One region of the Achromobacter sp. CF-sbj1-Ac2-l genome, then DNA from elsewhere that is predicted to be linked to it. Evidence: predicted binding sites of a transcription regulator. Region 1 holds the regulator's gene; the other holds the start of a gene.
What was found. Region 1 encodes NrdR, which represses ribonucleotide reductase genes. Its sites were predicted from a motif close to CACNANATNTNGTG; they were not measured.

Region 1 (15,126 bases):
ATCTTCTCCAGTTCGTCGTTCAGGGCGCTGCGGTCGAAGCTCTCGCCGGTTTCCGGGTCGCGGAATTCCTCGTCCTGGATCCAGCAGTCGGCGAACGTGACGTAGCGGTCGAAGATGTTCTGGCCATACTCCGAGTACGACTCGAGGTACGCCGTCTGGATCTCCTTGCCGATGAACTCGGCATAGCGCGGCGCCAGGAAGCCCTTGATGAACTCCAGGTAGCGCCGGCGGATTTCCTCCGGATAGTCCTCGCGCCCGATGCGTTGTTCGAGCACGTACATCAGGTGCACCGGATTGGCCGCCACTTCGGTCTGGTCGTAGTTGAAGACGCTGGACAGGATCTTGTACGCGAAGCGCGTCGAGACCCCGTTCATGCCTTCGTCGGTGCCGGCGTAGTCCTTGTACTCCTGCAACGCCTTGGCCTTGGGATCGACGTCCTTCAGGCTTTCACCGTCGTAGACGCGCAGCTTCGAGTAGATGCTGGAATTCTCCGGCTCCTTCAGCCGGGTCAGCACCGAGAACTGCGCCATCATGTCCAGCGTCCCCGGCGCGCACGGCGCCGTCGACAGCGAGCTGTGATGCAGCAGCTTCTCGTAGATGCGGACTTCTTCCGACACCTGCAGGCAGTAAGGCACCTTGACGATATAGATACGGTCGAGGAAAGCCTCGTTGTGCTTGTTGTTGCGGAAGGTCTGCCATTCCGACTCGTTCGAGTGCGCCAGGATGCAACCGTTGAACGGGATCGCCGAGAAACCCTCGGTGCCCTTGAAGTTGCCTTCCTGCGTCGCCGTCAAGAGCGGATGCAGCATCTTGATCGGCGCCTTGAACATTTCCACGAACTCGAGCAGCCCCTGGTTGGCCAGGCACAGGCCGCCGGAATAGCTGTAGGCGTCCGGGTCATCCTGCGAATGGCGATCGAGCTTGCGGATGTCGACCTTGCCGACCAGCGACGAGATGTCCTGGTTGTTCTCGTCGCCCGGTTCGGTCTTGGCGATCGCCACCTGGCGCAGCACCGACGGGTTCAGGCGCACCACGCGGAACTGCGAGATGTCGCCGTCGAACTCCTTCAGGCGCTTGACCGCCCATGGCGACATGATGCCCGTGAGGTAGCGGCGCGGAATGCCGTATTCCTTTTCGAGCGTGTCGCCGAAGCGTTCCGGATGGAACAGGCCCAGCGGCGACTCGTTCACCGGCGAGCCCTTGAGCGCGTAGATGGGGAAGCGCTCCATCAGCACCTTGAGGCGCTCGGCGATGGACGACTTGCCGCCGCCGACGGGCCCCAGCAGATAGAGGATTTGCTTGCGCTCTTCCAGCCCCTGCGCGGCGTGCTTGAAGAACGCCACGATCTGCCCGATGACGTCCTCCATGCCGTAGAACTCCTGGAACGCTGGATAGCGCCGGATGGTCCGGTTGGAAAACAAACGGGAAAGACGTGGGTCGTTGCGCGTATCCACGATTTCAGGTTCGCCAATCGCGGCCAGCATGCGCTCGGCCGGGCTGGCGTATGCCATCGGGTCGCGTCGGGCGAGATCCAGATACTCCTCGAGAGAGAGTTCTGATTCCTGTTCTCTTGCATACTGCGACTTGAAGCCTTCGACGATGTTTTGCACGGAAACCTCCTACAACACGCGAAAAAGCCATGACGTCCCTACGTGTCCCCATTGTGTGCCTCAGTGCTTCGGCGTGACTAGTCAATCTCGCTATTAGCAATTTCGGCACGGTCGTATGTTGCTTTCGCCACACATCGACCATGAGCACGATCGGGCCCCTTCCGTTTAGGCTGCACCCTTGAGACACAAGTTCCGTCAGGGATTGCAACCAACGTGAATAAGTTCACTCGTTCGCCTTCAGCATATCGCTGTAGAACGGGCGCATGACGCAGCCACGTACGAAATGGTCAGCAATGATTTGAAGGGATGAGATATCCCGGTGGATTCTTATGATCCGGCACACAAGGCCGGTGCGTCCGCTATGCGATGGCAGCGAACGGTCTGAACGGCGCAAGGCGACTGCGTTCAGCGACGTATCGGTCCGGTTTGTGAAAAGCGCCGGTACGCGACACTGGAATCCGTGGTGACGAGGGCGCGTGGCGGGTTATGGAGCAAGCCATGCGCGCGTAGCGCCAAGTCATGACCTAGCTTAAGCCGAATTGACGGTTTTGTGGCAATTCATTTGTGCTCACGCGGTAAAAAAAGCTGTGGGATGCTTCGAGACAGACACGCAAGAATCGCTCCCAAACTTGCTGCCATCCCGCCACGAACCGCGCGGGCAAACGCTATGCGGCCGATGGTCCGCGGCTATCACGCGGTGGGTTGGCAGCCAGGCATCGAGAGTGCTAATACCCCTAGCGGCGTCAAGGATAGAATCACGCATCCGCGAAACCGCGCACGACACTGCCTTAAAACGCTTTCGATCCCATCATGCCGCCCCGCCCGCGCCCCCTCATGCAAGGGCTCCGCATCGTCCGCGCGCCGATGCGCTGGCGGCGTCTGGCGGCTGTGTGCGGCGTGCTATTGCTGGCCGCGTGTGAACGCGCCGTCCCACCCCTGCCCAACGACGCCTATGTCTGGCAACGGCAATGGACGCCGGCGCTGGTCAGCGCGCTGGCCGAGGGCGCGGATGCGGTGCGGTCATGGCGAGTGCTGGCGGCCGGACTGCGCGCCGACGGCGCCTGGTTCGACGCGGCGCCCGATCTGGCCGCGCTGGCCGCGTCACAACGACCCGTGGTGCTGGTGTTGCGGCTGGATGGCCGCGTCAACGACTTGCCCGCCGCCGACATCGCCGATCGCGCCGCCGCCGCGCTGGCGGCATGGGGCCGGGCCGGCGTCACGCTGGCTGGCCTGGAAATCGATTACGACTGCGCCACGTCGAAGCTGCCGGACTATGCCGCCTTGCTGGCGAAGCTCAAGACCCGCCTCGGCGCCAGCCTGCCGTTATCGATCACCGCCCTGCCGACCTGGCTTGACAGTCCCGCGCTGCCCGCATTGCTGGCGGTGCCGGACGAAACCGTGCTGCAGGTCCATGCCGTGCAGAACCCCACGCAAGGCCTGTTCGACGCCAGGCGAGCCCGCGCCTGGCTCGATGCCTACGCCCGCCATGCCGACAAACCCTGGCGCGTGGCGCTGCCTTCCTATGGCAGCCGCGTCGCCTGGGACGAACGTGGCAGGATCGCCGCGGTCGAAAGCGAACGCCCGGCGTTGATGCCGGGCGGCCGTTCGGCCGAACTGCTGGTCACGCCCGACGCGATGGGGGCCTTCGTCGCGACGCTCGACCGCGATCGCCCGGCGGGACTGAGCGGCATCGTCTGGTTCCGCCTGCCGACCCAGGCCGACACGCGAGCCTGGAGCCTGCCGACCTGGCGCGCCGTGCTGGCGCGCCAGCCGCTGACGCCGCAGCTCGAAGTGACCGCCGCCGCGCCCGCCGCCGGCGGCGCGCGCGACGTGCGCCTGGCCAACCGCGGCAACGCCGACACCGCGCTCCCGTTTACCGTGCGGCTCGACGCCACTTGCAACGCCGCCGACGGCATCAACGGCTACACCCTTGAATACGACCGCGAGGGCAGCTATCTTCGCCGCGCGCAGGACGGACTGCTGCGCGCCGGCGCCGAACGCGCCATTGGATGGATCCGCTGTGACTCCGCAACCCCGAGCTTCCATGTACAACCGTAAATCGCTTGCCGCCGCGCTGCTGCTGGCCTGCGCCGCCGGCGCCGGCATCGTCATCGCCTGCGGCCCGGACTTCCCGCCACAATTGCTGGACGACCGCGCCGGCACGCTGCAAGGCACGCCCGCCAACTCGTTCGCGTACGAGGCGGCGCGGCTGCTGCCGGCCACGGACACACTGCGGGCCAACGAATCACCCTTGCTGCCGGACGGCAGCTACCGCTCCAACGCCATTCCTGAAGCGTTCGACACGGCGTTGACGCCGGCACAACGGGAACAGGCGCGGGCGATGCGCGCCCGTCCCGACGGCGACCAGGCCTATGCCGCCGGCGCAGGCCTGCCGGAAGCCGCGCGGCTCTACGCCGCCGCCGCGGTGGACTACCGCAGCGCCGCCCATGCGCCGGATGAACCGCGCCTGGAACGCGCGCGCCAGCGCCTGCTGGCCATCCTGGCGCTGCCAGCGGAGCAGGCCGCGACCCGCCGCGTCTGGGCGGCCTATCTGCTGGCCGAAATCGGGGACATCGGAACCACGCCGGCGACGGATCACCCGGCGCAGGCCTATGCCCGGGTGCGCGAACTGGCGCGGCAAGGCGCGCCCGACCCCCTGGGCCTGGCCGTCGCCAGCTACGGCCAGGAAGCGCGCCTGTCATTGTCCGGCAGCCTCGGCCAATGCGCCTACGAAGACCTGTTCAACGCCTCGCCCTGCATGGATGCGATCGCGCCGCGCGACTTGCAGCAGGCCGTGCGCCTGTATGCCGCCCAGGCCGCGCGCGGTTCAGTCAGCGGCCGCGAATCGTTGCGCCTGATGGCCGACTGGGCGCTGGCCGCGCCGACGCGCGCCATCCGCCTGATCGAGGACCCGGTCGGCCAGCGCCTGCTGGTGGCGTACGGTCTGGCCCGACTGGGCGACATCGTCGACGGCAAACCGGACAGCGCGCGCGACCCCTTCGCCAACTTCGAGGCGACCGGCCGCCTGAGCCTGGCCGACGCCGCCGACGGCACGCCCAACGTCACGCCCAACCCCGCGCTGCAATCGCTGGTGGCCGCGCTGCAGACACAAGACCCGCGACGGATCGACAACGCCGACCGGGTCGCGGCGCTGGCCTACCGCGTCGGCCGCTACGACCTGGCGCAAGCCCTGGCCTCCCGGCTCGACACGGCGCTGGCCTGGTGGGTGCGCGCCAAGCTGGCGATCCGGCGCGGCGACAACGAACTGGCCGCCCAGGCCTACGCCCGCGCGGTCGACGCATTTCCGCGCGGCGACGGCAGCGTCGAGGCGGAGGCCGGCGCCCTGCTCAAAGGCGAACAGGGCGTGCTGTCGCTGTCGCGCGGCCAATACGTCGAAGCCCTGGACCAGTTGTACCGGGCCGCGGCGGCCGGCGATGGCGCCCCGCCGCCGGAAGAGGGCTGGCCGCTCTCGCCCTATTGGAACGACGCGGCCTACGTGGCCGAACGCGTGCTGACGACCGATGAGCTCAAGGCCTATGTCGACCGGCTGCCGCCGCCCCCGCCCGCGCCATCGCGGCCGCCGGGCTTCAGCCGCTACACGACCGACCAGTTCTACGAATGGAGCCGGCTGAACCAGCCGCCCGTGCACGACCGCCTGCGCCAGTTGCTGGCACGGCGGCTGGTGCGCGAAAACCGGGTGGCCGAGGCCCTGCCCTACTTCCCCGCGGACTCCGATCCCCGCTTCGCCACGCTCGACTATGCCGATGGCAACTGGACGATCCGGGAATCCGATGTCCGCCAGCGCGCCGCGCAATACGGCGAAGCGCTGCGGGCCGCGGGCAACGCCTGGGGCCGCACCTCCCGCGCCGAGGCCTGGTACACCGCCGCCACCCTGGCGCGCCGCGACGGCATGCGCATCATGGGCTACGAACAGGGCCCCGACTACGCCGTCTATGCAGGCAACTATTCCGCCGGCGCCGGCCGCGATGCCAACCCCTGGTGGCGCGAGCCCCGCGCCGATACCGATGTGCCGATGGAAACGCCGCGGCAGCGTGCCGAGGCGGATCTGCCGGGCCCCTACGTGACGCAGGAGGAACGCGCACGCTACGCGGCCAGCGAGGCGCGGCCCAACGTGCGCTATCACTACCGCCAGATCGCCGCCGACTACGCGATGAAGGCCGCCGACGAACTGCCCACGCGCTCGCAGGCCTTCGCGGCCACGCTTTGCCGAGGCGCCCGCTACGTGATCGATGACACGCCGGAGCGTGCCACCGCCATCTACCTGCGCTATGTGGACCAGGGCGCCCAGGTGCCCTTCAGCGACACCTTCGGCCGCGAATGCCCCGAACCGGACTTCCACTCGGCCTCGCGCTTTCACTACATCCAGGCCTGGAAGGCCTGGGAACGTGTCCGCAAGCAGCATCCGGGCCTCCTGATCGCGGGCGGCCTGCTGGCGCTGGCGGCGCTCGGCGCCGGGCTGTGGGCCTGGCGCAATGGCACCCCGACGGGCGGCGACAGGCGGCGCCAGAACGGCCTTTGAATATCGACGCGCCCCAGGGCTACCCGGCGGCGGGCAGTTCGACCCTTCGCAGCAGACCGCGCCAATGCTCGGGTACCCGCGCCCGCACACGCAGATCGGCCGCCACCCGCTCCGCCTCGATGAATTCGTAGCGCGGGGCGGCGTCCAACCTTTCCAGCATGGGCAGCTTGACCACGCCGGCGGCGTCGCCCAGCAGCATCGGCGCCATATAGATAAGCAGCTCATCGACGCAGCCGGCCGCGACCAGCGCGCCGCTCAGGCCGGCGCCGGCTTCGACGTGGACTTCGTTGAACTGCTGCGCGGCCAGCCAGCGCATCATCGCCGGCAGGTCGACCCGGTCGGGCGTCTCGTCGGGCAGCGCCACCACCCGCACGTTGCGGGCCTCCAGCCGCGCCTGCTTGGCGGCGTCGGCGCGGGCCGTGAACACGATGACCTCGCCGCCGTCGAACAGCCGCGCGTCCTCGGGAATCTCGAAACGGCCGTCGACCACCGCCCGGCGCGGCTGGCGCGGCGTCTGGACGCTGCGCACGGTCAGTTGCGGATCATCCTTGAGCACGGTGCCGATGCCGGTCAGCACCACGCAACTACGGGCGCGCCAGTGATGGCCGTCGGCGCGCGCCTCGGGCCCGGTGATCCATTGCGACAGGCCGTTGTGCAACGCGCTGCGGCCGTCCAGCGACGTCGCCATCTTGAGCCAGGCCCAGGGCAACCCGCGGCTCATGCGCGAGATGAAACCGGCATTCAGGGCCAGCGCCTCTTCGCGGCAAATGCCGGTGGTGACGGCGATGCCGGCCTCGCGCAGCCGCGCCAGCCCCTTGCCGTTGACCAGCGGATTGGGATCGCCGATCGCCACCACCACGCGCGCCGGCGCAGCCGCCAGCAGCGCGTCGACGCACGGCGGCGTGCGGCCGAAATGGCTGCACGGCTCCAGCGTGACATAGACGGTGGCCCCCGCCACCGATTCGCCGCGCGCCTGGGCATCGCGCAGGGCGCAGACTTCCGCGTGCGGGCCGCCGGGCGGCTGGGTCGCGCCTTCGCCCAGCACCCGGCCGTCACGCACGATGACGCAGCCCACCCGAGGGTTGGGCGCGGTCGAGTACATGACGGTCTGCGCCAGGGCCAGGGCGCGCCGCATCCAGGACAGGTCGTCGGATTCGCTGGGGTTCTTCATCATGCAGCGATTGTATGTCCGCGGCGGATCGCCGGCACGCCACGCCCGCCGTCCCGGGCCGGCGCGCTATGATGATTCAAGCGACCCGAAAGCCATGTCCGTTTTGGGCCGATGCTGGTCTCGGGACGGCCTCGCCCGGGAGCCGGGGCAGGACCACAATACGCCACGTACCTCCCGAAATCCCACGGCACGGAGCCCGCCGCCATGAAACAAGCATTGATCGTCATCGACGTCCAGGATTCCTTCCGCCAGCGTCCGTTTTGGGACGAATCGGAATACCCGGCATTCGTCTCGCAACTGCAGGGCCTGATCGATGCCGCCCGCGCCCGCGACATCCCGGTGCTGCAGGTGTTCCATATCAGCGCCGCCAACGACCCGGCCAACCCGTTCTCGCTGGCTTCCGGCCACGTCAAGACGCTCAAGGAACTGCGCATCGCCCCCGACGCCGTGTTCCACAAGACCGTGCATTCCTCGCTCTACGCCAAGGACGCCGACGGCGCCACGCTGCGGGACTGGCTGCGCAAGCACGCCATCGAAGGCATCATCGTCAGCGGCATCCGCACCGAACAGTGCTGCGAGACCACCACGCGCCACGCCAGCGATGACGGCTTCAAGGTGGTGTTCCCGACCGACGCCACGCTGACCTTCGCGATGCAGAGTCCGTCGGGCAAGCACTACACGCCGGCCGAGATCCGCGACGCAACCGAACTGGTGCTACAGGGCCGCTTCGCCCGCATCGCCCGCGCCGCCGACGTCTTCGCCGACGCGCAATAGGACGGCATGGCCATGATTCCCGTGCACTTCGTCCTGCCCCGGGGAATCGTGCTGCTCGACGTGGCCGGGCCGGCCGAGGCGTTCCGGGTCGCCAACAAGCTGTGCCCGGACGCCTTCGCCCAGCATTTCTGCGGCCCGTCCACCGAAGTCGAAAGCGGCATTCCCGGCCTGCACCTGGCCCGGATCCAGCCGCTGCCCGAGAAACTGCCGCCCGAGGCGCTGGTGATCGTGTCCGGCGTGGTCGGCAAGCACATCCGCCTGGATGAGCCCGAGGCCCGTCTGATCATCGACTGGCTGGCGCAGCGCCATCCGGCCGACGGCTTCACGCTGATGACGGTCTGCGCCGGCGCCCTGTTCGCCGCGGCGGCCGGCCTGACGCGTCAACGCGAATGCACTACCCACCATAGCTGCCTGGCGCAACTGGCCGACCTGGATCCCAGCGCCCGGGTGCACGACAACCGCATCTTCGTGGAGGACGGCAACCTGGTCAGCAGCGCCGGCATCACCGCCGGCATCGACCTGGCGCTGCACATGGTGTCGCGCCATTGCGGCCCGCGCGTGGCCAGCGAAGTGGCGCGCGACATGGTGGTGTACCAGCGCCGCGCCGGCACCGACTCGGCGCTGTCGCCCTGGCTTGAACACCGCAACCACATGCATCCGGGCGTGCACCGCGTGCAGGACGCGGTGGTGCGCAACCCGGCGGCGCCGTGGTCGGCGCAGTCGCTGGCCGAACAGGCCCACACCAGCCCGCGCCACCTGACGCGGCTGTTCCGCGAGCACGCAGGCTGCACGCCCATGGACTACCTGTATCAGATACGCGTGGCGCTGGCGCGCGACATGCTGCGCGAAACGCGCTTGAACCTGGAGCTGGTGGCGGAGAAATCGGGCTTCGGCTCGGCCCAGCACCTGCGCCGCGTGTGGCGCCGGTTCCAGCCGCAGACGCCCAGCATGGCGCGGACGGTGGCGCCATAGCGCGCGCCGGACGGCAGGGCGCCGGTAGCGCCACGGCGGCCGCCTACGGGTCAGGCCGCCTACGGGCCAGGCCGCGTCGGGGTCGGCTGCGTCAGGCCGGGCCGCGTCAGGCCGGGCCGCGACAAGCCGCGCTGCGACAGGCCGACCCGCGCGACGGCGTCATTCCTTGCGCAACTTGCCGGGCAGCACCGGCCCCTGCATCTCGCGGATCGCCTCGACGAACTCGCCGATGTCCTCGAAGCTCTTGTAGACCGAGGCGAAGCGCACGTAGGCCACCTTGTCGAGCTTGCGCAGCTCGTTCATGACCAGCTCGCCGATGTGCCCGGAAGCCACTTCGCGCAGGCCGCTGGCCAGCAGTTGTTCCTCGATGCGGGCCACGGCCGCGTCCACGTCCTCGGTGCTGACCGGGCGCTTGCGCAGCGCCAGGCTCAGGCTGGCGCGCAGCTTGGCGGGATCGTAGTCGCTGCGGCTGCCATTGCGCTTGACCACGGAAGGCAGCGCCAGCTCCACCCGCTCATAAGTGGTGAAGCGCTTGTCACAGGACTGGCAACGGCGCCGGCGGCGGATCGCGTCGCCCTCTTCCGAGACACGGCTGTCGACGACCTGCGTTTCGGAGTTGCCGCAAAATGGACACCGCATGTGTGATCCCTGAAAACACGGAAAGCAATAATTCGCCGATATTGTAACGATGCGACAGTCTGTCCGCGTCGACTATGACAAATTCGTCCCTATTATTTTTGCCACGATGACCGCCGGCGCGCAAGCGCCATTGGCCTGAAAACAAAAGGACGGCCCCTCGCGGAGCCGTCCTTGTCAGCCACGGGCGGAAAAGATCCGCCGTCGCATTACTTCTTGCCGTACACCGGCAGGCGCGAGGTCAGTTCGTTGACCTTGGCGCGCACGGCGGCGATGTTGGCCTCGTCGCGCGGGTTGTCCAGCACGTCGGCGATCAGGTTGGCGGTCAGCTCGGCCTCGGCTTCGGTGAAGCCGCGGGTCGTCATGGCCGGGGTGCCCAGGCGGATGCCGCTGGTCACGAAGGGCTTTTCCGGATCATTTGGGATGGCATTCTTGTTGACCGTGATGTGGGCCTGGCCCAGCACCGCTTCGGCTTCCTTGCCCGTGATGCCCTTGGAGCGCAGGTCCACCAGCATGACGTGGCTTTCGGTGCGGCCCGAAACGATGCGCAGGCCGCGCTTGACCAGCGTGTCGGCCAGCACCTTGGCGTTCTTGACCACTTGCTGCGCGTAGGTCTTGAATTCGGGTTCCAGCGCTTCCTTGAAGGCCACGGCCTTGCCGGCGATGACGTGCATCAGCGGACCGCCCTGGATGCCGGGGAAGATGGCCGAATTGACGGCCTTTTCGAACTCGGCCTTCATCATGATGACGCCGCCGCGCGGGCCGCGCAGCGACTTGTGCGTGGTCGAGGTGACGAAGTCGGCGTGCGGCACCGGGTTGGGGTAGGCGCCACCGGCCACCAGGCCGGCGTAGTGGGCGATGTCGACCATGAACAGCGCGCCGTTGTCGTGGGCGATGCGGGCCATACGCTCGAAGTCGATGTGCAGGGCGTAGGCCGAGGCGCCGGCGACGATCAGCTTGGGCTTGTGTTCCTTGGCCAACTGCTCGACCTGGGCGTAGTTCAGGACTTCGTTTTCGTCCAGGCCGTACGAGATGAAGTTGTACAGCTTGCCCGAGGCGTTGACCGACGCGCCGTGCGTCAGGTGGCCGCCTTCGGCCAGGCTCATGCCCAGCACGGTGTCGCCCGGCTTCAGGACGGCCATGTACACGCCCTGGTTGGCCTGCGAACCCGAGTTGGGCTGCACGTTGGCGGCTTCGGCGCCGAAGATCTGCTTCAGGCGGTCGATGGCCAGTTGCTCGACCACGTCGACGTATTCGCAACCGCCGTAGTAGCGCTTGCCCGGGTAGCCTTCGGCGTACTTGTTCGTGAGCTGCGTGCCCTGGGCTTCCATGACGGCCGGGCTGGCGTAGTTCTCCGAAGCGATCAGCTCGATGTGCTGTTCCTGGCGAACGTCTTCCTTCTGGATGGCGGCCCAGACATCCGGGTCAGCCTTGGAGAGGGTGAGGTTGCGGTCAAACATGACGGGGGGTTCCTGAGGCGGTAAGAGAGGAGGAAACTGCGCCCGGGTGGGTAAACCCGGATAATGACGGATAGTTTACCGCGTCGCGCCGCTTCCCCTGTCGCCAAAATGCCCCGAATGGCGGCAAAATTCCCGCCAAGGGCGCGAAATTTCCGGCATTCCTCCTCGGCTGGAAAACGCACTCAACCCGACTTGAGAAACTTTCATGCAAACCCAGACTTTGGTCGCGTACACCCTGGTCGCCGCCGTCAGCGTCGTCACCCCCGGCCCCGCCAGCATCCTGGCCATGCGCAACGGCGCGGCCGGCGGCCTGCGCGCGGTGCTGCCGTCGTCGCTGGGCAACGTCACCGGCCTGTTCCTGCTCTCCGCCGCCGCCATGCTGGGCCTGGGCGTGGTGCTGCAATCGTCCGCCCTGCTGTTCGCCGCCCTCAAGGTCGCGGGCGCCGCCTACCTGATCTACCTGGGCATGCGCCATCTGCTGGGCCGCAGCAGCGTGGCCGCGCCGGCGCCCGACAGCGCCGGCCGCCCGCCGCGCGGCGCGCTGGCGCTGTACCTCGAAGCGACTTTCGTCGCCGGCCTGAATCCCAAGCCCATCCTGTTCTTCACCGCGCTGTTCCCGCAGTTCCTGAACGCGGCCGAACCGCTGCTGCCGCAGTTCTTCATCCTGACCGGCATCTTCATGGGCCTGTCGCTGCCCTCGCTGCTGGCCTACGGCCTGCTGGCGCGCCGCGCCCGCCGCCTGTTCCAGCAGCCGCGCGCGGTGCGCTGGATCAACCGAGCCGTGGGTTCGGTGTTCGTCGCCTTCGGCGTGGCATTGTTGCGCCTGAAACGCGCCGGCGTCTGAGGGCGCGGCGCATCCGACGGACATCTCGGAAATAAAAAAGGGCCGCATTGATGCGGCCCTTTTTGCTGATCGCGCCAATCAGGACGCCGAGGTCGCCCCGATCTGCTTGGGCGCCAGCTTCGGGTTGAGCGTATAGGTGCCCGTCAGCGACGCCTGCGCCAGCACGTGCTTCTGGATGGCGCGCAGCGCGTCCTCGCCGGTGAACGCACCCTGCAGGTTCAGCGTGTGGACGTCCAGCGCGTACAGCGTGAACACATAACGGTGCACCAGCGCGTCGTTCCAGGGCGGGCACGGGCCGTCATAGCCGAAATAGTCGCCGCTCATGTCGTGGTCGTTGGCGAACCAGGACGAGTAAGAGTTGATGCCCTGGCGGGCATCCAGCGGCGCCAGCGGGCCGCCCTTGCCGCGCGGCGTGATGCCGCTGGAAAAGGCGCCTTCGTCGATTTCGCGCATGTCGGCCGCCAGGTCGACCAGCACCCAGTGGAAGAAATCCACGCGCGGCAGGTCGGCGGGGACTTCGCGTCCCTCCTGGTTGACGTCGTCGGGCTTGGAGGGAACGTCCGGATCGTGGCAGATCAAGGCGAACGACTGCGTACCCGCCGGGACGTCGTCCCAGGAAAACTGCGGGTTGTAGTTGTCAGCCAGCGCGACGTGCGATTGCGCATCGATCTTGCCGAAGGCGTAGCGCTCCGGAATCGACTCGTGATCGGAAAAAGACAAACTCGAAAGTTTCATGTCGTGCTCCTTGAAGTGCTGCGAAGGCATCCCAGCCTTGAACGTCCCTCCAGCGTATCAAAATCTTCGCGATTATGGGTTCAACTTAACACGCGCGAACTTGCGCTTGCCCACCTGGACGACGTAAGTCCCCGCAGGCAGTTGCAACGATTTGTCTTCGACCCGGTCGCCATTGACGCGCACCCCGCCCTGCTCGACGTTACGCTGGGCTTCGGAACCCGATGCCACCAGCCCGGCCTCGCGCAGCAGCTTGAGGATGCCGACCGGCGCGCCGCCGATGCTGACTTCGGGCATGTCTTCCGGAATCGCGCCGTCGCGGAAACGCGCCTCGAACGCGGCCAGCGCGTCGTCGGCCGCCTTGGCCGAGTGGAAACGGGCGATGATTTCCTGGGCCAGCATGACTTTGGCGTCGCGCGGATTGCGGCCGCCGTCGATCTCCTGGCGCAGCGCGGCGATGTCTTCCAGCGAGCGGAACGACAGCAACTCGAAGTAACGCCACATCAGCGTGTCGGAAATCGACATCAGCTTGCCGAACATCGAATCGGGCGACTCCGAAATGCCGATGTAGTTGCCCTTGGACTTGGACATCTTCTCGACGCCGTCGGTGCCGACCAGCAGCGGCATCGTCAGGATGCACTGCGGCTCCTGTCCATACTCCTTCTGCAGTTCGCGGCCGACCAGCAGGTTGAACTTCTGATCGGTGCCCCCCAGCTCCAGATCGGACTTCAGCGCCACCGAGTCGTACCCCTGCATCAGCGGGTACAGGAATTCATGCACCGAGATCGGGATGCCGCCCTTGAAGCGCTTGGTGAAATCCTCGCGTTCCATCATGCGCGCCACGGTATAGCGCGACGCCAACTGGATCATGCCGCGCGCGCCCAGCGGGTCGCACCACTCGGAGTTGTAACGGATCTCGGTGCGGGCCGGATCCAGCACCAGGCTGGCCTGCGCATAGTAGGTCTTGGCGTTGGCCTCGATCTGCTCGCGCGTCAGCGGCGGGCGGGTGCTGTTGCGGCCGCTGGGGTCGCCGATGGTCGAAGTGAAGTCGCCGATCAGGAAGATGACCTCGTGGCCCAGGTCCTGCAACTGGCGCATCTTGTTGAGCACTACGGTGTGCCCCAGATGGATGTCCGGCGCGGTCGGGTCCAGCCCCAGCTTGATCCGCAGCGGCACGCCGGTGGCGCGGCTGCGGGCCAGCTTGCGGGCGAATTCGGACTCGACCAGCAGCTCATCGCATCCGCGCTTGGCAATACGCAGATCGGCTTCGACTTCGGGGGTGATGGGGGCTTCTGAAGGTGACATTTTTAGGGGGGCCGCGACGGCTTCAGCCGATAAAAAGGTGTAAAAAGTGACGAAAACTATCGAAAATTCTAGCCGAATCAGCTAGGATACCGCCCTAATCATACGCAACTGTCATATATACGCAGTTGCGCGTCCGGTTACCACCCGTTGTTCACAAGATGCGCCCCGCGCCAGCCCTTGCCCCGGAAAACGTGGCGCGCGGGGGCCGTTCGTGTCACGCACCCTGCGAGCTCATGCCACCTGAGAGGGTATCTTCACGATGAATCGTGGCCTCCACGACCTGGCGAGTAGCATCAAGCGCAAAGTTGCTGCCGTGTTTGCGCCCGTCGAACCCAAGCCCCATCGCTCGGGCCTTTTCCGCCGCACTCTCCTCGTCACCGCCATGGGTCTGTTTGCTGGCGCCGCCGCCTTGGGCATGGTGCAGCAACCCGACCGCAGCGAAATCCCCCCCACCCGCGTCATCCAGAGCATCCTGCCGCTGACCACCGACCAGGTCGAAGTCAGCACGCCCAGCGCCGCGCCCTACATCAGCGAAACCCGCATCCGCGCGGGCGACACGCTGGCCGCCGTGCTGCAGCGCCTGGAACTGGATTCCCCGGACCTGCAGACCTTCCTCACCCACGACGGCAGCGCGCGCAGCATCTACAAGCTGTACCCGGGCCGTTCGGTGCAGGCCGCGACCGACGCGGAAGGCAACCTGATCTGGCTGCGCTACATCCACACCCCCGGCAACGAAGCGGACGGCCAGGTCGTCACCCGCATGCTGCACGTGGCGCGCACCGACAACGGCTACAAGGCCGAGGAAATCACCGAGAGCACCGATCGCCAGACCCGCGTCGCCGTGGGCACGATCCGCTCCTCGCTGTTCGGCGCCACCGATGCCGCCGGCATCCCCGATTCGGTCACCATGCAGATGGCCGACATCCTCAGCGCCAAGATCGACTTCCTGCGCGACCTGCGCCAGGGCGACCAGTTCCGCGTGGTCTACGAAGTGCGCTCGCACGACGGCCGCTACGCCGGCGCCGGCCGCGTGCTGGCCCTGGAGTTCATCAACGGCGGCAAGACCTACTCCGCCGTCTGGT
Region 2 (15,126 bases), 2.6 Mb from region 1:
GCGGTGGCCATCCTGATCTCGCTGGCGGTGTCGCTGACGCTGACGCCCATGATGTGCGCGCGCCTGCTGCCGCCGCACGCCGAGCGCCCGCCCGGCCTGCTCGACCACCTGCAGGCGCGCTATGCCGGCTGGCTCGACATCACGCTGCGCCACCAGCGCCTGACGCTGCTGGCGATGCTGGCCACCGTCGCGCTGACCGGGCTGCTGTACCTGGCGGTGCCCAAGGGGTTCTTCCCGGCGCAGGACGGCGGCGCGCTGCAAGGCGTGACCCAGTCGGCGCAAAGCACCTCGTTCGAGGCCATGTCGCGGCGCCAGCAGGCGCTGGCGCAAAGCCTGCTGGAAGACCCCGACGTCGCCAGCCTGTCGTCCTTCATCGGCATCGACGGCATGAACGCCACCCTCAACACCGGCCGCCTGCTGGTCAACCTCAAGCCCTGGAGCGAGCGCGGCGCGCCGCTGGCCGACATCATGGCGCGGCTGGACGCCCGCGCCCGCCAGGTGCAGGGCATCTCGCTGTACCTGCAACCCGTGCAGGAATTGAACATCGAGGATCGCGTCAGCCGCGGCCAATACCAGTTCACCCTGACCTCGCCCGACAGCGCGCTGCTGGCGCGCTGGAGCCACGCCCTGACCCAGCGCCTGGCCGCCGCGCCGCAACTGGCCGACATCTCGTCGGACCTGCAGGGCGATGGCCGCCAGGCCTACCTGGAGGTCTCGCGCGACGCCGCCGCGCGCCTGGGCCTGACCATGGACGACGTGGCCCAGGCGCTCTACAGCGCCTTTGGCCAGCGCCAGGTCGCCACCCTGTTCACGCAGTCCAACCAGTACCGCGTGGTGCTGGAGGTGGACCGGCGCCTGGCCGCCAGCCCCGAAGCGCTGGAACGCATCCACCTGCGCACGGCGGACGGCCAGCCGATTCCGCTATCGGCGCTGGCCACGGTCAGCGAGCGCGCCGTGCCGCTGGCGGTCAACCACCTGTCGCAGTTCCCCGCCGTGAATTTCTCGTTCAACCTGCCGGCCGGCGGTTCACTGGGCGCGGCCATCGCCGCCATCGAAGCGGCGCGCCAGGACATCGCCATGCCCGCGAGCGTCGAATTGCGCCTGCAGGGCGCGGCGTCCGCGTTCCAGGCCTCGCTGTCCAACACCCTGTGGCTGATGCTGGCCGCCGTGGTCACCATGTATCTGGTGCTGGGCATGCTGTATGAAAGCGCGATCCACCCGGTCACCATCCTCTCGACCCTGCCGTCGGCCACGGTGGGCGCGCTGCTGGCGCTGCTGCTGACCGGCCGGCCGCTGGACCTGATCGCAGTGATCGGCATCATCCTGCTGATCGGGCTGGTCAAGAAGAACGGCATCATGATGGTCGACTTCGCGCTGGAAGCCGAACGCAGCCGCGGCCTGGCGCCGCGCGAGGCGATCCGCGAAGCCGCGCTGCTGCGGCTGCGGCCGATCCTGATGACCACGCTGGCGGCGCTGTTCGGCGCCCTGCCGCTGATGCTGGCCACCGGCTCGGGCGCCGAGCTGCGCCAGCCGCTGGGCTGGGTGATGGTCGGCGGCCTGCTGGTCAGCCAGGTGCTGACGCTGTTCACCACGCCCGCCGTCTACCTGTTCTTCCACCGACTGGGCGCGGGCCGCCGCAAGGCCCTGCCCGCCCCCGCGGACCGGCCGGCGCCATGATCCGCGCGCTGCTGCACCGGCCCATCGCCTGCATCTTCCTGGCGCTGGCCCTGACGCTGCTGGGCGCGGTGGCCTGGCGCCTGCTGCCGGTGGCGCCGCTGCCGCAGGTCGACTTCCCCACCATCGAGGTGCGCGCCGAACTGCCCGGCGCCAGCCCCGAGAGCATGGCCAGCACCGTGGCCGCGCCGCTGGAACGCGCGCTGGGCGGCATCGCCGGCGTCAGCGCCATGAGCTCGTCCAGCAACCAGGGCGCCACCCGCGTGCTGTTGCAATTCGCGCTGGACCGCGACATCAACGCCGCCGCGCGCGACGTGCAGGCCGCCATCAACGCCGCCCGCTCCGAGCTGCCCTCGGGCATGCCGGGCAATCCCAGCTACCGCAAGGTCAATCCGTCGCAGGCGCCCATCATGGCGCTGGCGCTCAGCTCGCCCACCCGACCCGCCGGCCGGCTCTACGACCTGGGCGCCACGGTGCTGGCGCAGAAGCTCTCGCAGATCGTCGGCGTCGGCGAAGTGACGCTGGGCGGCAGCTCGCTGCCGGCGGTGCGAGTGCAGGTCAACCCCAATGCGCTGGCGCACTACGGCGTGGCGCTGGACGACCTGCGCCAGTCCATCGCCAACGCCGCCCCCATGGGTCCGCAGGGCCAACTGGACTCGGCCTCGCAGCGCTGGGAGGTCGGCACGCCCGGCCAGCCGCGCACGGCCGCCGACTACAACGGCCTGATCGTGCGCCACCAGGACGGCGCCGCCCTGCGGCTGGCCCAGGTGGCGCGGATCAGCGACTCGGTCGAGAACCGCTACAGCAGCGGTTTTCACAACCACAACCCGGCGGTGGTACTGACCGTCAGCCGCCAGCCGGGCGCCAACATCATCGAGACCATCGCCGCCATCAACCAGGCCCTGCCCGGCCTGCGCGCGCTGATGCCGGCCGACGTCGACCTGACCGTAGTGCTGGACCGCTCGCCCGGCATCCACGCCACGCTGCGCGAGGCCCACGTCACGCTGGGGCTGGCGGTGGGGCTGGTGATCCTGGTGGTGTGGCTGTTCCTGGGCAGCGCCCGCGCCGCCGCCATTCCCAGCGTGGCGATTCCGGTCTGCCTGATCGCCACCTTCGCCGTCATGTACCTGTGGGGCTTCTCGCTCAACAACCTGTCGCTGATGGCGCTGATCGTGGCCGCGGGCCTGGTGGTGGACGACGCCATCGTGGTGCTGGAGAACATCTCGCGCCACCTCGAGCGCGGCCTGGGTCCGCGCCAGGCGGCCCTGCGCGGCGTGCGCGAGGTCGGCTTCACCCTGGTGGCGATGACGCTGGCGCTGTCGGTGGTGTTCGTGTCGATCCTGTTCATGGGCGGGCTGGTGGAGCGGCTGTTCCGCGAGTTCTCGATCACGCTGGTGGCCGCCATCCTGATCTCGCTGGTGGTGTCGGTCGCCATCATTCCCAGCCTGTGCGCGCGCTGGCTGCGGCCGCCGGCCGAGACCCAAACGCGGCCCTCGCGGCTGCGCGCGGTGTTCGCCCGCATCCACCAATGGTATGGCGCGTCGCTGGCGCGGGTGTTGGGCCACGCCCGCCTGACCCTGCTGCTGCTGGCCGCGGTGGTGGCGCTGAACGCCTATCTGTACGCGCAGGCGCCCAAGGGCTTCCTGCCGCAGCAGGACACCGGCCAGTTGATGGGGTTCGTGCGCGGCGACGACGGCTTCTCGTTCCAGGTGATGCAGCCCAAGATCGACGTCTACCGCCAACTGGTGCTCAGGCATCCGGCCGTGCAGGACGTGATCGGCTACAACGGCGGCAGCCTGGGCATCAGCAATTCGCTGTTCCTGATCCGCCTGAAGCCGGTTGCCGAGCGGCGCGAATCCTCGGCCCAGGTGATCGACTGGCTGCGCGCCAACGCCCCGCCGGTGCCCGGCGGGATGTTCTTCCTGAACGTCGACCAGGACCTGCGCATGCCGGGAGGCTTTGGCAATTCCGGCGACCACGAGCTGGCCATCATGGCCAGCGACGTGCCGGCGCTGCGGCAATGGTCGCGCAGGATCTCGCGCGCGATGCGCGACATTCCCGAGCTGCGCGACGTCGACGCGGTGGGCGACGCCGCCACCCAGCAGGTGGTCATCAACATCGATCGCGCCGCCGCCCGGCGCCTGGGCGTGGACATGCGCACCGTCGCCAGCGTGCTCGGCAACTCCTTCAGCCAGCGCCAGGTGGCGACGCTGTACGACCCGATGAACCAATACCGCGTGGTGCTGGAGCTGGACCCGCGCTACACCGAGGACCCCGAGGTGCTGGAACGGGTGCAGGTGGTGGCGGCCGACGGCAGCCGCGTGCCGCTGTCGGCCTTCGCCACCTACGAACACGGCCTGGTCAATGACCGCGTGTTCCACGACGGCCTGTTTGCCGCCGTCGGCGTCGGCTTCTCGCTGGCTGAGGGCGTCTCGCTGCAGCAGGGCCTGGCCGCCATCGACGCCGCCATGGCGCGGCTGATGGTGCCAGCCCACATCCAGACGCGGCTGGGCGGCGACGCCCGCAGCTTCCAGCAGAGCCTGCAGGACCAGCCCTGGCTGATCCTGGGCGTGCTGGTGGCGATCTACCTGGTGCTGGGCATCCTGTACGAAAGCCCGCTGCATCCGCTGACCATCCTGTCGACCCTGCCCTCGGCCGGCGTCGGCGCGCTGCTGGCGCTGCGGCTGGCCGATATCGAGTTCAGCCTGATCGCGCTGCTCGGCCTGTTCCTGCTGGTGGGGGTGGTGATGAAGAACGCCATCCTGATGATCGACTTCGCGCTCGGCCTGGAGCGGCGCGAGGGCCTGACGCCGGAACAGGCCATCCATCGCGCCGCCATGCTGCGCCTGCGGCCCATCGTCATGACCAACCTGGCCGGCCTGCTGGGCGCGCTGCCGCTGGTGCTGGGCATGGGCGAAGGCTCGGAACTGCGCCGGCCGCTGGGGGTGACCATCGTCGGCGGGCTGATGATCAGCCAGTTCCTGACGCTGTACACCACGCCGATCGTGTACCTGGCGCTGGAGCGGCTGCGCTTGAAGGTGGCGGACTGGCGCGCGCGCCGCGCCTGATCCGCCCGTCCACACCGCGCCCGACGCCTCAGCCCGCGCCCCGTTCCACTTCCGGGGCGCGCGGCGCCACGCTCAGGCGTTCGGCCAGCAGCGCCAGGAAGGCCCGCGCCAGCGGCGGCAGGGTGGCGCCGCGCAAGGTCACGACCTGGATGCTGCGCTGGCGCATTTCGGGATTGCTGAACGGCACCGCCACCAGGCCGGCGCTGTCGAGCAGGCCGATCACTGTCAGGTAGCCCGTCAACGCCACGATCTGGCTGCCCGGCAGCATCGGCAGGAAGGCCGCCGAATGGTTGGACACATAGGCCGGCTCGATGTGCACGCCGGCATTGGCGCAGGCCGTGTCGAACAGGTCGCGCACCGTGGTGCCCGGATCGCCCAGCGACAGCGGCGCCTGCGCCAGGTCGCGCACGCCGACGCTGCGGCGCGCGGCCAGCGGATGGCGACGGCACATGATGGCGTAGACCGGCGCGCGGCACAGCAGCTCGGTCTTGAGGCGCTCGTCGGGCGCCACCGTGTAGCGCAGCGCCAACTGCGACAGGCCCTCCAGGATCAGCCGGTTGACCTCCTCCGGCCGCTCCACCAGTAGATGGAAGCGCGCCTCGGGATGCAGGCGCTTGAAATCGGCCATGCACTGCGGCAGGAAGCGGTGCGCGAAGCCCTCGGTACAGGCCAGCCGCACCGTCACGTCGCCCTGCGCGCTGCGCTGGCGGATGGCGGTGGTGACGCGCTCGGCCTCCAGCGCGGCGGCGTTGGCGTAGGCGGCCAACTGGCGCCCTGCCTCGCTCAAGGCCATGCCACGCGCCTGGCGTTCGAACAGCGCAATGCCAAGCTCTTCCTCCAGCTTGGCGATTTGGCGGCTCACGGCCGAAGCCGCCACATGCTGCGCGGCCGCCGCGCCGGCGATCGAGCCGCAGCGCGCCACCTCCAGGAAATACCGCAATCCCAGCGAAATCATGGTGCTCCCCCAATCGTTGCCTTAATGGCAACGATCAAATGCGAATTATCTAATTGTGGCATGTCCATAAGCGTAATAACTTTGTGCCTCCGCCGCTTCCCCCGAGACCGCAGTGACCCGCGAACAAGCCCTAGCCCACGCCACCGGCGCCTATGACGATGGCACCTTGCAGGCCGACCTGGCCCGCCGCGTCGCCTTCCAGACCGAAAGCGAGGAACCGAGCCAGGCCCCTGACCAGCACGCCTACCTGAGCGACGAGCTGGCGCCGGGCCTGGAACAACTCGGCTTTGCCTGTCGCGTCCATCCCAACCCGGCCGGGGTCGATCTGCCGATCCTGGTGGCGCGGCGCATCGAGTCCACGGCGCTGCCCACCGTGCTGCTGTACGGCCACGGCGACGTGGTGCGCGGCAACGCGGCCAAATGGGACGCCGGCCGCGATCCCTGGCGCCTGCGGGTCGAGGGCGACCGCTGGTACGGCCGCGGCACCGCCGACAACAAGGGCCAGCACACCATCAACCTGGCGGCGCTGCGCGAAGTCCTGCGGGCGCGCGACGGCAGGCTGGGATTCAACGCCACCTGGCTGATCGAGACCGGCGAGGAAGCCGGCTCGCCGGGCCTGGCGGCGTTCTGCGAGGCGCAGCGCGAGACTCTCGCCGCCGACGTCTTCATCGCCAGCGACGGCCCGCGCCTGGCCGCTGCCCGCCCCACGCTGTTCATGGGCTCGCGCGGCGCGGTCAACTTCGAACTGTCGCTGCGCGCCCGCGAGCGCGGCTATCACTCGGGCAACTGGGGCGGCCTGCTGGCCAACCCCGCCATCATCCTGTCGCACGCCATCGCCACGCTGGTGGACGCGCGCGGCCGCATCCAGGTGCCGGGCCTGCGCCCGCCCCCCATCCCGGCCGCGGTGGCCGCGGCGCTGGCCGACCTGGAGGTCGGCGGCGGCCCCGACGATCCCGCGATCGACAATGACTGGGGCGAACCGGGGCTGTCACCCGCGGAGCAGGTGTTCGGCTGGAACAGCCTGGACGTGCTGACCTTCGGCGCCGGCGATCCGGCCAAGCCGGTCAATGCCATTCCGCCGGCCGCCTCGGCCTGGTGCCAGTTGCGCTTCGTGGTCGGCACCGACTGGAAGGCGCTGGAACGCCACGTGCGCGCCCACCTCGATGAGGCCGGCTTCGGCGACGTGCAGGTGCGCGTCGGCATGCAGGCCGGCGCCACCCGGCTGTCGCCCGACAACCCGTGGGCGCGCTGGGCCGCCGCCTCGATCGAGCGCAGCACGGGCCTGCGGCCGGCGCTGCTGCCCAACCTGGGCGGTTCGCTGCCCAACGACATCTTCGCCGACCTGCTCGGCCTGCCCACGCTGTGGGTGCCGCATTCCTACCCCGCCTGCGCCCAGCACGCCCCCAACGAACATCTGCTGGGCAGCGTGGCGCGCGAGGGCCTGGCCATCATGGCCGGCCTGTTCTGGGACCTGGGCGACCAGGGCGCCGCGTTGCGCCAGGCCGCCCGCAATCCCGTTACCATTGCCCAACCCTGACCGGACCCGACCATGATCGCCAGAATCCGCGCCGCCGCGCTGGCCTGCCTTTCGGCCCTTGCCCTCCAAGCCGCCGTGGGCGCGCCCGCCGCCCACGCCGCCTATCCCGAACAGGCCATCAAGCTGGTGGTGCCGTTCACGCCCGGCGGCGCCACCGACGCGGTGGCCCGCCTGCTGGCCAACCGCCTGTCGGGCAAGCTGGGCCAGGCCGTGATCGTCGAGAACCGGCCCGGCGCGTCAACCGTCATCGGCGCCAACGCCGTGGCGCAGGCGCAGCCCGACGGCTACACGTTGATGCTGTCGGGCAGCACCACCTACACCGTGCTGCCGGCGCTCAAGCGCGACCTGCCGTACGATCCGCGCCGCAGCTTCGAGCACATCGCCATCGTGGCCCTGGCGCCGGTGGTGCTGCTGGCGCAGAACAGCGTGCCGGCCAAGACCGCGCAACAGGCCGCCGAGCTGGCGCGCGACAAGACCGCCAGCGGCGGCCTGATGTATGGCACCTTCGGCCCGGGATCGGCGCCGCACCTGGTGGGCGAAATGTTCGCCGAGGCCGCCGGCGCCAAAATGACGCCGGTGCCCTACAAGGGCAGCGCGCAGTTCATCACCGCCCTGATCGGCGGCGAGATCGCGCTGGGCGTGGACACGGTGTCGTCGGCCGCGCCGCAGGTCAAGGCCGGCAAGGTGCGCGCGCTGGCCGTCACCGGCGAACACCGCGTGCCACAACTGCCGGACGTGCCGACCTTCATCGAAAGCGGCCTGCCGGGCGTGTCGATGGTGGGCTGGTACGGCCTGGTGGCGCCGGCCCGCACGCCGCAGCCCGTGCTGGACACGCTGAACCGCGCGGTGGCCGGGATCATGGCCGATCCGCAGGTGCAACGCGCCGTCACGGATCTGGCGCTGGAACCGGTCTACCTGGACGGCGCGGCCTTCACGGCGCGCATGCGGCAAGAGTTGCAGACCTTCGGCGAAGTGGGCCGGCGCGCCAACATCAAACTGGATTGAGGCCGGCGGGCGCCCCGCGTTGCGCCGCGGGGCCAGCGCGTAGGGATTTCGTCCTACTCTGGCCCCATTTCGACTAGAATCAGAACCATTCTCAATAAAGGACGGCGGTCCGCGGCCGCGTCGAAAAATAACGAGGCGCGTTCTGAAACCCACTTTCCGTCTTTCCATGGCCTGGCTCCACACCTGGGTCGGCCTGTGGTTTTCCTGGCTGCTGTTCGCCGCCTTCCTGACCGGCACCCTGGCGGTATTCGCCGAACCCATCACCCATTGGATGACGCCCGAGCATCACGCGGCCGAGGCCGAGGCGGCGGCGCGCGAGCCCGTCAAGGTGGATCGCGCGCGCCGGCTCGACCTGGCGGTGCGGTACATGGCGCGGCATCACCCCGGCGCCGGCATGTGGGAGATCTGGCCGGTCGACCGCTTTCACGACAACGGCCTGGTGGCGTACTGGTTGGACCAGAACGGCGAATACGCCGACGCCGAACTCGATCCCGAGACCGGCCAGGAACTGCCAGAGCAAGCGCACCACGCGGCCGGCCGCGCCACGCTCGGCGGCAGTCACTTCGTCGACTTCCACTACAACCTGCATGCCCAGCCGCTGGGCGTCTGGATCGTGGCCTTCGCGGCCATGGCGATGCTGGTGGCGATGATCTCGGGCGTGGTGACGCACAAGCGCATCTTCAAGGACTTCTTCACCTTCCGCGCGAAAAAAGGCCAGCGCTCGTGGCTGGACGCGCACAACGCCACGGCGGTGCTGACGCTGCCGTTCCAGTTCATGATCGCCTACACCGGCATCGTGATCTCGGCCCTGACGCTGATGCCCGCGCCGATCACGGCGGCCTATGGCGGCGGCGCCGAGGCCGCGCGCCAGTACCTGGCCGAACTCTCCCGCGAAGACCGGCCGACGCCGACCGGCGCCGCGCTGGCGGTGCCGCCGCTGGAACCGCTGGTGGCCCGCGCCGAACAACTGATCGGGCAGACCGCCCGCGCCGTCGTCATCAACAACCCCGAAGACGGCTCGATGCGGATCGCGGTCTATGGCTGGAACGAGGCCGCCGACCAGCAGGTCCTCATCAGCACCACCACCGGCATGGCCGAATTCTCCGCCGCCAGCGGCGAACTGCTGCGCGTGCGCGCGCCCGGCGGGGTCGAAGGCGGCGCCGCGCCGCTCACGCGCCAGGTGATGGCCGACCTGCACATGGTCAAGTTCGGCGGCCTGGCCATGAAATGGCTGTATTTCCTGTGCGGCCTGGCCGGAGCCGCGATGATGGGCACGGGCGCGGTGCTGTTCATGGTCAAGCGCCGCAACAAGATGGGCAACGAGTTCGGCGCCGCCACCGCGCGCGTCTACCGCCTGATCGAAGGCCTGAACGTGGCCGCGCTGGCCGGCCTGGCGATCGCCTGCGTCGCCTACCTGTGGGCCAACCGCCTGCTGCCGGTGGCGCTGCCGCAGCGCGCCGGCTGGGAGCTGCGCGCTTTCTTCATCGTCTGGGCGCTGACGCTGGCCCACGCCTGGCTGTGCGCGCCGCGGCGCGCGTGGATCGGACAATTGGCCACGCTGTCGGCGCTGTGCCTGCTGCTGCCGCTGCTGTCGCTGGCGACGATCGGCGACCATCCGCTGGCGCAGATCGCGCGTGGCGACTGGGAAAGCGCCGGCGTCGAACTGACGGCCGTGGCCACCGGCCTGGCGGCCGGCTGGGCCGCGCTACGATTGCGCAAGAAACCGTTGTCGGCGCCGCCGCCGCGCAACGCCCGCCCGCCCCAGGAAGCCACGGCATGAATCTGAACGACGCATACGGCATCGCCATGGCGCTGCTGCTGACCTATTCCGGCATGGCCTGCCTGAGCCTGGCGATGCCGCGCCACTATGACCAGGTCTGGGGCCGCGATCCGTCCGCCGGCCATTCGCGCGTGCTGCGCGCCGCCGGCATCCTGCTGTTGCTGCTGGCGCTGCTGCCCTGCGTCGGCCTGTGGGGCAACACCGTAGGCGTGGTGGCCTGGCTCGGCTGGCTGTCGGCCGGCGCCCTGCTGTGGGTCGGCATGCTGTCGTGGTCGCCGCGCCCGGCGATGCGCACCGCGGCGCTGGCGGTGGTCATCTCGATCGCCGGGGTCGGCTTCGGCTTCTAGGGCCGCATTGCGCCCGCCCCGGCCCGGCCGGGGCCGTTTGACCGGCATCAAGCCGGCCTGACAAACGCCTCGGCGACTCGGTCTTTGACACCATAGGTGGTGGTAGAGTTTTTCCACCCCACAACATATGGTGTCAGCGATGCAACTCCAACACATCCTCAAGCGCGACGGCCGGCTCGTCGCATTCGACCGCGCCAAGATCGCGGCGGCCATCGCCGCCGCCGGCCGCGGCACCGGAGAACTGGACGCCGACGTGGCCCAGGCGCTGACCGGCGCGGTGATCGAGGCGCTGGCCGCCGAGGGCAACGTCTGCCCCGGCGTGGAGACCATCCAGAACCAGGTCGAGGAAACGCTGGTCAAGGCCGGCTACTGGCGCACCGCCCGCGCCTACATCGTCTACCGCGAACAGCACGCCCGCCTGCGCGCGCTGCGCCACACCCTGGTGGACGTGGAAAGCGCCATGGAGGAATACCTGGAACAGCGCGACTGGCGCGTCAACGCCAACGCCAACCAGGGCTACAGCCTGGGCGGGCTGATCCTGAACGTGGCCGGCAAGGTCACCGCCAACTACTGGCTGTCCAACGTCTTCACGCCCGAGGCCGGCCAGGCCCACCGCGACGGCGACATCCACATCCACGACCTGGACATGCTCAGCGGCTATTGCGCCGGCTGGTCGCTGCGCCAGTTGCTGACCGAGGGCTTCAACGGCATCCCCGGCAAGATCGAGGCCACGCCGCCGCGCCACATGTCGGCGGCCATCGGCCAGATCGTCAACTTCCTGGGCACGCTGCAGAACGAATGGGCCGGCGCGCAGGCCTTCAGTTCGTTCGACACCTACATGGCGCCCTTCATCCGGCGCGATGCGATGACCTACGCCGAGGTCAAGCAAAGCATGCAGGAGCTGATCTACAACCTGAACGTGCCGAGCCGCTGGGGCACGCAGACGCCGTTCACCAACCTGACCTTCGACTGGACCTGCCCGGCCGACCTGCGCGAACAGATCCCCTACGTCGGCGGCGAGGAAATGCCGTTCGCCTATGGCGACCTGCAGGCCGAGATGGACATGATCAACCGCGCCTACATCGAGGTGATGATGGCCGGCGACGCCAAGGGGCGCGTGTTCACCTTCCCGATTCCCACCTACAACATCACGCCCGACTTCGACTGGGACCATCCCAACACCGAGCGCCTGTTCGAGATGACCGCGCGCTACGGCCTGCCGTACTTCCAGAACTTCCTCAATTCCGACCTGGAGCCGCACATGGTGCGCTCCATGTGCTGCCGCCTGCAACTGGACCTGCGCGAGCTGCTCAAGCGCGGCAACGGCCTGTTCGGCTCGGCCGAGCAGACCGGCTCGGTGGGCGTGGTGACGATCAATTGCGCCCGCCTGGGCCATACCTGCCGCGGCGACGAGGCGGCGCTGATGGCGCGCCTGGACCACCTGCTGGGCCTCGGGCGCGACGTGCTGGAGACCAAGCGCAAGGTGGTGCAGCGCTATATCGACCAGGGCCTGTATCCGTACACCCGGCGCTACCTCGGCACGCTGCGCAACCACTTCAGCACGCTTGGCGTGAACGGCATCAACGAGATGATCCGCAACTTCAGCGACGACGCCGACGACGTCACCACGCCGGCCGGCCACGCGCTGGCGGTGCGGCTGCTGGACCGGGTGCGGGCGCGCATGACCGAGTTCCAGGAAGAGACCGGCCACCTCTACAACCTGGAGGCCACGCCGGCCGAAGGCACCACCTACCGCTTCGCTCGCGAGGATCGCAAGCGCTATCCCGGCATCCTGCAGGCGGGCACCGAGGCGCAGCCCTACTACACCAACTCCAGCCAACTGCCGGTGGGCCACACCGACGATCCGTTCGAGGCGCTGGCGCTGCAGGAAGCGCTGCAGGGCAAGTACACCGGCGGCACCGTGCTGCACCTGTACATGAACGAGGCCGTGTCGTCGGCCAGCGCCTGCAAGGAACTGGTGCGGCGCGCGCTGTCGAACTTCCGCCTGCCGTACATCACCGTCACGCCGACGTTCTCGATCTGCCCGAACCACGGCTATCTGGCCGGGCACCACGAGTTCTGCCCCAAGTGCGACGCCGAACTGCTGGCCAAGCAGGCGTCTTGCTGCGCGCCGGCCTGACCGCGGCGTCCATCGCTTTTATTTCCCCCGGGCGATCCGCGCCCGGCCCTTTCCCCAGGAGCCCTCATGCAAACCGTGATCACCCCGCAAGCCATCGCCCCGCAGGCCGCGCATCTGGACGACAGCCAGCGCGTGCGCTGCGAAGTCTGGACCCGCGTCATGGGCTATCACCGCCCCGTGTCTTCCTTCAACACCGGCAAACAAGGCGAATTCAATGAACGCCGCTTCTTCGTCGAACAACGTGCCTGAAGCGGCCGGCGGCCGCAAGGCCGCCCCCGCCCGCCACCCGCCGCGCCTGGCCCACGCCGCGCCGCCCCGGCCGGCGGCCCAGCCGCTGCCGCGCCATTCGCCGGCGGTGGGCGGCCTGACGCCCTTCTCCACCGTGGACTGGCCGGGCACGCTGGCCGCCGTCGTCTTCATCGCCGGCTGTCCCTGGCGCTGCCACTACTGCCACAACCCCGAATTGCAGACACGCAACGCGCGCTACGACTGGCGCGACGTGCGCGCCTTCCTCGACAACCGCCAGGGCCTGCTGGACGGCGTGGTGTTCTCGGGCGGCGAGCCGCTCAGCGAGCCGCGCCTGCCGTCGATGATCCGCGAGGCGCGGCGCATGGGATACCGCATCGGCCTGCACACCGCCGGCATCTATCCGCTACGGCTGGCCGACGTGCTGCGCTACCTGGACTGGGTCGGCCTGGACATCAAGGCCGACGCGCAGGGCTATGACGACATCACCGGCCGCCGCGACTCGCATCGTCCGGCGCAGGCCTGCCTGACGCAGTTGCTGACCGCCGGCGTGGATTTCGAATGCCGCATCACCTGGCATCCCGACTGGCTCGATGAGACCCGGCTGCTGGGCCTGGCGCGCGAACTGGCGCGGCGCGGCGTCAAGCGCTTCGCGGTGCAGGGCGCGCGCAATTGCCCCAGCACCCCGCCGGCGCGGCTGCTGGGCGCGCAGGCGCAGGCCCTGCTGCGCGGCTGGTTCGAGGAATTCAGCTACCGCTGAGCGCCGCCGCGCCCCAGGCGCGCCGCCAGCGCGGCGTGAAAGCGCGGCGACGCCACCGCGCCCACATTGCAGCGCGACCAGGGCGAGGCCGCCGTCGGATCGACGCTGAACACGCGGCCCGGCGCCATGATGACCTTCTCCGGCATCAGGTCCTCGGCCAGCGCCAGCGAATTGTCGATGCCGGGAAACGCCGCCCACAGATAGAGCGAGCGGGTGGGCCGCGTGTAGACCGTCGCGCCCAGCGAATCCAGCACCCGCAGCGCGTCGCCGGTGGCCGCTTCCAGCCGCTGGCGCAGGCGCACCAGGTGGCGCTCGTAGTGGCCGTCGCGCAGCATCACGTCGACCATGCGCTCGCAGTATTCCGAACTGCTGACGTGCACCAGCGCCTTCAGGTCCGCCAGGTCGCTGGCCAGGCCCGCGCCGCAGGCGATGAAGCCGACCCGCAGCGCCGCCGAGAACGACTTCGAGAAACTGCCGATGTAGACCGTGCGCTCCAGCTGGTCCAGCGCCGACAGCCGCACCGCCGAGGTCGGCTTGAAGTCGGCCAGCGGATCGTTCTCGACCACGATCAGGTTGTGGCGCTCGGCCAGTTGCAGCAGCTTGTAGGCCTTGGCCGGCGAAATGTCGGAACCGGTGGGATTGTGCGCCAGCGACTGCGTGAAAAACAGGCGCGGCTTCTCGCGCTGCAACAAGGCCTCCAGCGCCGCCAGATCCGGGCCGTCCGACAGGCGCGGCACGCCCAGCATGCGCACGCCGGCCAGCTTGAGCTTGCCGAACAGCGGGTAGTAGCCCGGATCGTCCACCAGCGCCGCCGCACCCGGCGGCAGGAAGTAGCGGATCACCAGGTCCATCGCCTCGTTGGCGCCTTGCGTCAGCACCAGCTGCGACGGCGCCGCGCTGATGCCGACGTCGCCCAGCTTGCGCACCAGGCTCTCGCGCAGCGGCGCGTAGCCAAAGCGGCTGCCATAGCGGAACAGCGTGCCCAGGCCGGTGCGCACGACCTTCTGGTGATAGCGGTCCATGCGCATATCGGCCAGCCATTCCACCGGCGGGAAACCGTCGCCGGCGGCAATGGCGTCGGGCTGCGTCTTGAGCTGTTCGCGCATCAGCCAGACGATGTCCATGGCGCGGCTCAACTGCCCCGGCTCTTCATCGGCGGCGCGCCGCGCCGGCCCGGTGTCGAGCACGTAGAAGCCCGAGCCGCGACGCGGCTCCACCAGCCCGCGCGCCACCAGCATCTCGAACGCCACCACCACGGTGTTCTTGGCGTAGCGATGCAATTGCGCCAGCTCGCGCAGCGACGGCAATTTATCGCCCGGGCGGTAGACGCCCTCGGCGATCTGGCGCCCGATCAGGCGCGCCAGGCTTTCGGCGATGGGCGCGGCGCGCGGGGCGCGGCCCGGGGAATTGTCGGCGTCCACGGCGTGGTTTCCAGCGGGGAAAAGTCGAAAATTGGTGCAGTGCGATGGTACTGTTCGTCCAAACTGTACCTCTGAATGCCGGTACAGTTTACCTAGAATCCGGTCACCCAATTCCTAGATTTCCAGATGGAGACACATGCCATGGTGGCCGATTCTCGCCTGCCCAACTTCCGCGCCCTCCCCCCCGCCCAAC

Region 2: ACUDCK_RS14915 (ribonucleoside triphosphate reductase) is a predicted target of NrdR. The motif match lies at 10,486-10,499, and genes of this name have one in related genera.

Annotation. Positions count from the first base shown of each region.
Region 1 is NZ_CP199855.1:668,093-683,218, reverse strand. It holds gene ACUDCK_RS03125 (PrkA family serine protein kinase) at 1-1,601, opposite strand, end outside; gene ACUDCK_RS03120 (DUF3142 domain-containing protein) at 2,445-3,668, shown strand; gene ACUDCK_RS03115 (hypothetical protein) at 3,655-6,150, shown strand; gene ribD (bifunctional diaminohydroxyphosphoribosylaminopyrimidine deaminase/5-amino-6-(5-phosphoribosylamino)uracil reductase RibD) at 6,170-7,285, opposite strand; gene ACUDCK_RS03105 (cysteine hydrolase family protein) at 7,526-8,095, shown strand; gene ACUDCK_RS03100 (GlxA family transcriptional regulator) at 8,108-9,067, shown strand; gene nrdR (transcriptional regulator NrdR) at 9,227-9,706, opposite strand; gene glyA (serine hydroxymethyltransferase) at 9,913-11,163, opposite strand; gene ACUDCK_RS03085 (LysE family translocator) at 11,369-12,007, shown strand; gene ACUDCK_RS03080 (YbhB/YbcL family Raf kinase inhibitor-like protein) at 12,086-12,742, opposite strand; gene tyrS (tyrosine--tRNA ligase) at 12,815-14,044, opposite strand; gene ACUDCK_RS03070 (M23 family metallopeptidase) at 14,304-15,126, shown strand, end outside.
Region 2 is NZ_CP199855.1:3,258,777-3,273,902, forward strand. It holds gene ACUDCK_RS14880 (multidrug efflux RND transporter permease subunit) at 1-1,677, shown strand, start outside; gene ACUDCK_RS14885 (efflux RND transporter permease subunit) at 1,674-4,742, shown strand; gene ACUDCK_RS14890 (LysR family transcriptional regulator) at 4,771-5,697, opposite strand; gene ACUDCK_RS14895 (M20 family metallopeptidase) at 5,810-7,234, shown strand; gene ACUDCK_RS14900 (Bug family tripartite tricarboxylate transporter substrate binding protein) at 7,247-8,239, shown strand; gene ACUDCK_RS14905 (PepSY-associated TM helix domain-containing protein) at 8,406-10,019, shown strand; gene ACUDCK_RS14910 (DUF3325 domain-containing protein) at 10,016-10,366, shown strand; gene ACUDCK_RS14915 (ribonucleoside triphosphate reductase) at 10,506-12,506, shown strand; gene nrdD (anaerobic ribonucleoside-triphosphate reductase) at 12,573-12,755, shown strand; gene ACUDCK_RS14925 (anaerobic ribonucleoside-triphosphate reductase activating protein) at 12,721-13,512, shown strand; gene ACUDCK_RS14930 (aminotransferase-like domain-containing protein) at 13,503-14,933, opposite strand; gene ACUDCK_RS14935 (hydroxymethylglutaryl-CoA reductase, degradative) at 15,075-15,126, shown strand, end outside.